Linked DNA regions of Lichenicola cladoniae. The protein of the gene in region 1 binds, or shares a complex with, the protein of each later gene. Links are inferred from orthologs where the notes say so. Each region holds a gene or a part of one and is shown in the gene's direction. Other genes may lie near its edges.

Region 1 (2,992 bases):
TCTCGTCCGAGGTGCCGTCCGGACTGTCGTCGTCGACGAAGATGACCTCCCAGTCGCGCCCGGCCAGGGCAGCGTCCAGGCTCGCCACCAGCGGGCGCACGTTGGGTCGCTCCTTGTAGCAGGGGACGATTATGCTGATCAGGGGTGGCATCGGTTATCGGGGAAGCCCTAGAGACCGTTTGAGACTGCGCTAGGCCGATTGAGAGCTCCCGTTTGGGAGCACCCATACTGGCTATCGGAGCACCGGAGCGGAGCGGCCTCCTGGCCGTGAGCACCGGAGCGCACGAAAGCCACGACGGATCGCCGACCTAGCAGCATTCTCGAACGATCTCTCAGACCGGGACGCCAGCCAGGTCGCGGCTGGTGCGGATGGTCTGCAGCGTCTGCAGCCGGCTGACATGCGGCGCTTCGGTCAGGCGGCGGGTGAGCTGGTTCTCGTGCGCGGTGTCGCGGGCGACCAGCCGGAGCAGGAAATCGCCGCCGCCCCGGATCATGTGGCACTCGCGTACCTCGGGCCAGTCCGCCACCAGCGTCTCGAACTGCGTCAGCACGCTCTCCTTCTGGCTGTCGAGCCCGACCAGAGCGAAGAACACGATGGTCCAGCCGAGCAGGTGCGGGTCGCTGTCGCCGTAATAGCCCCGGATGACGCCAAGCTCCTCGAGCCGGCGCACGCGACGGAGGCAGGGCGGTGCGGAGATGCCGGCGCGCTTCGCCAGCTCGACGTTGGTCATCCGGCCGTCCCGTTGGAGTTCGGCGACGATCCGCCTGTCGATGGCGTCGAGGTCCGGGAAGCCGATCTTGTCTGCCGTCTGCATGCTGGCGAACCTGTATTGCACTCGAGCCTGGGCCGCAAAGTCCGTTTCCGGCGATCGGCCTCGCCGGGCGGATGATCCGGAAGGCCGGGTTGGCCGCCATCTTGCTTGCACTGCAGCAAAACAGGCTCATATCCTGGCGGCAAGGGTGCCCTGAAGAATCGATTGGATCATGACCCAGACCTACTCCACCGATCTGCTGGTCGTCGGCGCCGGCCCCGCCGGCTACACGGCCGCGATCTACGCCGCACGTGCCAACATGAAGCCGCTGCTGGTGGCCGGGCTGCAGCCTGGCGGCCAGCTCATGATCACCACGGATGTCGAGAACTACCCGGGTTTTGCCGACGCGATCCAGGGTCCGTGGCTGATGGAACAGATGGCGGCGCAGGCCGAGCATGTCGGCACCCGCGTCATGTCCGACCTGATCATGGAGTGCGACCTGTCGCCGCGCCGCGCCGGCGAGCCGTTCAGGCTGATCGGCGACTCGGGTGACATCTACCTGGCGAAGACCGTGGTGATCGCGACCGGAGCGCAGGCGCGCTGGCTGGGCCTGCCGGCCGAGAGCCGCCTGCACGGCGCCGGCGTGTCGGCATGTGCCACCTGCGACGGATTCTTTTATCGCGGCAAGCGGGTTGCGGTGGTGGGCGGCGGCAACACCGCGGTCGAGGAGGCGCTCTATCTCACCCATCACGCCGACCATGTGACCCTGATCCATCGTCGCGACCGTCTGCGAGCCGAGCGCATCCTGCAGGATCGGCTGTTCGAGCACCCGAAAGTGTCGGTGATCTGGAACAGCGTCGTCGAGGACATCACCGATCGCGGCTCGCCGCCGGTGGTCGATGGGGTGATGCTGCGTGACATGGTGTCCGGGGAGAGCAGCCGGCTCGACGTGGATGGCGTGTTCGTGGCGATCGGCCATACGCCGAATACGTCGGTGTTCCGGGGACAGGTCGAGCTGGATGACGAGGGCTATATCGTCACCACGCCCGGCAGCACCCGCACATCGGTCGAGGGCGTGTTCGCGGCCGGCGACGTGCAGGACAAGATATTTCGCCAGGCCGTGACCGCAGCCGGCACTGGTTGTATGGCAGCACTGGAAGCGGAACGATATTTGACCGAAAAGGTCTCTCCGCAGCAGATGGCGGCTGAACACGCGATCGCGGCCGAGTAGAATGAACGAACGCCGCACCGCTCGTCCGGCATCGAGTCGCGGCGATTTCCACCCTGATCCCACCCACCATAGTCAATGAGCACGGAGCGATGAGCATGGATTGGGACAAGCTCAGGATTTTCCATGCCGTCGCGGATGCGGGCAGCTTCACCCACGCCGGTGATGTGCTCAATCTCAGCCAGTCTGCAGTCAGCCGGCAGATCTCGGCGCTGGAGGAGGCGCTGCAGGTGCCGCTGTTCCATCGCCACGCACGCGGGCTGATCCTGACCGAGCAGGGCGAACAGATGAACCGCACCGTGCGGGAAGTGTTCGCCAAGCTGGCAATGACCGAGGCGCTGCTCACCGAGAGCAAGGAAAAGGCGGCCGGCCGGCTCAAGGTGACCACCACCACCGGCTTCGGCACATCCTGGCTGGCGCCGAGATTGCCGCGCTTCCTGAACACCCATCCCGACATCTCGATCACCCTGATCCTCGAGGATAGCGACCTCGATCTCGGCATGCGCGAGGCCGATGTGGCGATCCGGATGCATCCGCCGCGTCAGCCCGACCTGGTGCAGCGCCACCTTGCCGACATCCAGATGCCGCTATGCGCGTCGCCCGACTACATCGCCAAGCATGGTTCGCCGGCCACGGCGGAGGATCTGGACCGCCATCGCATCATCCTGTTCGGCAACCATCATCCGCCGGTGGCCGACGTGAACTGGCTGGCCGGACTGGGCCGGCCAAATGGTCAGAAGCGGCAGTCGGTATTCGAGGTGAACAACTTCATGGCGATGGCCGATGCGATCGAGGCTGGCCTCGGGATCGGGTCGCTGCCTCATTACATGCTGGTCGATCGCCCCAGCCTGCAGAAGATCTCGATGGATGTGAAGCCGCCGACGGTCGAGGCGTATTTCGTCTATCCGGAGGAGTTACGCACCTCGAAGCGGGTCGCCGTGTTCCGTGACTTCCTGCTGTCCGAGATGCCCGCGCGCAGCTGAGTGCGACGGGCGGGCTCGCGCGGGCGTCG
Region 2 (2,684 bases), 3.7 Mb from region 1 along the record:
GCCGCAAGACGCCGGCCAAGCTGCCGCCGACCTGCTGGTACGAACTCTGCCGGCAAGGCTTCGAAACCGCGGAGGCGTCCGCCGAGCCGTTCGGCCTCGGCTGGCCCGGCGACCGGCTGTTGCTGGAGCAGCGCGCCGCAGTCGAGCCCGTACGGCGCAATCCCGTCATCGTCCCTCCGCCGGCGCCGAGCCTGCCCGCCTGGATGGGCCGGGCGCCGCTATGGCATCCGTTGCCGCCACCGGTCGAGCCCGCACTGCCGCGGCCGCTGGCGCCGAGCCGTCCCGACGATGTCGGGCTCGGGCCGGTACCGGAGCTGCGCTCGCCGCTCGATGCCGGCAACGACCCTGTGGAACGGCGCACGGGCGCACGCGCCGACGCGTTCCGCCGTGGGCGACTGGTGCATGCGCTGCTACAGCATCTGCCGGGCCTCGACCCCAGCAATCGCGATGCGGCGGCCAGGCGCTTCCTGCTTGCCGGGCCGGATGGGTTGCCACCCGACGAGGCCGGGCACCTTGCCACCCAGATCATGGCGTTGCTGTCCGATCCGGCGCTCGCACCCCTGTTCGAGCCCGACGCCCTGGCCGAGCAGCCGGTCTCGGGCCTGGTCGACGGCATCGTCATCAGCGGGCAGATCGACCGGCTGCGCGTCCTGGCCGACGAGATCCTGCTATGCGACTTCAAGACCAACCGCCGCACCCCGGCACGCCCCGAGGAGGTGCCGGTTCCATATCTCCGTCAGATGGCCGCGTATCGGGCTTTGCTGGCAGCACTGTATCCGGGCCGGCCGATCCGCTGCGCGCTGGTCTGGACCCAGGAGGCGGCGATCATGCACCTGCCGGACGCGGTATTGCTGCCACATGCGCCGGGCACATATCGGACGAGAGCCGAGGATGCGCGCGCGAGCCCGGGTGTGGCTTGACCGCCCGCGCCGTCCTGCCCATCTCGGGACTGAGTTTGATCGTGCCCGCACGGAGTCGCTGCGGACCGACTGTCCATTTCAGGAGAGCGTGATGAGCGAGAACACGGTGGCCGTGACCGACGAGACCTTCGATGCCGACGTGCTGAAGGCCAAGGGTGTCGTGCTGGTCGATTTCTGGGCGGAGTGGTGCGGTCCCTGCAAGATGATCGCACCGGCACTCGAGGAGATCGGCGCCGAGTTCAAGGACCAGCTTATCGTCGCAAAGGTGGACATCGACTCCAACCCGCTGACCCCGAACGCCTACGCCGTTCGCGGCATACCGACGATGATCATGTTCAGGGACGGCAAGCCGGCGGCGACCAAGGTCGGTGCGATGCCGAAGAGCCAGCTCAAGGAATGGGTCCGCCAGAACCTGGCAGCCACCGCAGCGGCCTGATCGATCGTACCCCGGCTACCAGAAGGCCGGGATTGCCTTGAACTGATGCCAGGCGGCGGGGAGCTCGATAAGGGCCTCCTGCCGCCGTTCGTTTGCCCAGGCTTCGATCACCAGTCTGCCGGGCTGATCGGGCAGGCGATGCACCAGTTCGACAGCTGCGATCGCATCGTTCAGGCGGCCGAGATCTTCCTGCAGGACTGAAAGAGCCTGCCGATAGGGTTTGGTGTTGCCGCGTCCATGCAGCGACTCCAGCATCTCGATCCCGTATCGCAGCGATTTCAGCGCCTTGCGCAAGCCATGCCGCTCCTCGTCATCTTGTTCCTCGAGCCCCGTCGCGCGCTTGCTTACGGATTTGGCCAGCCGGTCCAGCAGCGGCCCGGCCTCGTCGGCAATCAACTGTCTCGCTGCCTTGCGTGGAGAGAACGCGACCCGGTCGCCGCTCCAGCTTCCGAGGTCCTGCAGCATCGCATCGGTCTGCGGGGCTTCCAGCAGCGCCCGCACGGCAACATGCCCAAGCTCACGTTCGTGCTGGGCCGGTGCCACCAGTGCGCCCAGCGCCTCGGCTTGATCCGGGATCACGGCCATGACTGCCGGCACCGTTTCCAGCACGAACACGTCCCAGTCCCGGGCGGCGCCGAGAGTGCGCCCGAGCGCACGCAACGCATCGTTGAAGCCGTCGCGGGCCGAGGGGTTCAGGTGCCGCCGGAACAGCTTCAACGCGGATCGCAGACGGCGGAGTGCTACCCGCGCTTGATGGATGGCCTCGGGATCGCCGGCGAAGGCCCCGGCGCGATGCGCTTCCAGATGCTCGAGCCCTTCGCCGATTACCAGCCGCAGGCTGTTCGACACTGTGTCCCCACTGAAGAGGGGCGGTGGCTCGGCTTTGCGCAACGGATCACCCGATCTGGATTGTGGTCGTCGGACGGAGGGCACCGGACCCTGCCGGGAAGACATCATCCGCGGATTGAGGCTACAGCAAATTCAGCCAGCCGGACGAGCGACCCTGAAACATCACGCAGCTCGCGTCATGGCGTTCCCGCCCGATCCTCAGTCCGGCTTCATCGCCGCCAACTCGTTGCCGCTCGGGTCACGGAAGTGAAAGCGACGGCCACCGGGAAACGCGAAGATCGGCTTGGTGATCAGACCGCCGGCATCGGTCACCGCAGCCAGTGCGCGATCGATATCCGGAACGTCGATTACCGGTAGGGGCGCTTGGGTGGCCTCGCCGGCGTCGGCCTGAAGCCCGACATCGACGTCCCCGGTCAGGGTGCAGGCATAGGACGGGCCGAACGACGTCATGTTCCAGCCGAACACCCTGGCATAGAAGG

Evidence for each region. Proteins that work in one complex are often made in the same cells at the same time.
Region 2: the proteins of trxB (region 1) and trxA are in contact, whole or in part, in a crystal structure (PDB 1F6M), measured with the Escherichia coli proteins. The link is inferred for Lichenicola cladoniae from one-to-one orthologs.

What each region holds. Positions count from the first base shown.
Region 1 is NZ_CP053708.1:4,153,734-4,156,725, forward strand. The notes cover bases 5-2,983. They hold trxB (thioredoxin-disulfide reductase), read left to right. Parts: upstream 5-984; coding sequence 985-1,983; downstream 1,984-2,983. Other genes in these bases: HN018_RS18750 (glycosyltransferase), read right to left, coding at 5-151; HN018_RS18755 (Lrp/AsnC family transcriptional regulator), read right to left, coding at 333-815; HN018_RS18765 (LysR family transcriptional regulator), read left to right, coding at 2,079-2,963. Outside these bases: more of HN018_RS18750, read right to left, coding at 1-4.
Region 2 is NZ_CP053708.1:497,865-500,548, forward strand. The notes cover bases 13-2,683. They hold trxA (thioredoxin TrxA), read left to right. Parts: upstream 13-1,011; coding sequence 1,012-1,356; downstream 1,357-2,683. Other genes in these bases: addA (double-strand break repair helicase AddA), read left to right, coding at 13-920; HN018_RS02110 (CHAD domain-containing protein), read right to left, coding at 1,372-2,205; HN018_RS02115 (VOC family protein), read right to left, coding at 2,404-2,683. In the rest of the region: more of addA, read left to right, coding at 1-12; more of HN018_RS02115, read right to left, coding at 2,684-2,684. UniProt on the Escherichia coli protein: Participates in various redox reactions through the reversible oxidation of its active center dithiol to a disulfide and catalyzes dithiol-disulfide exchange reactions.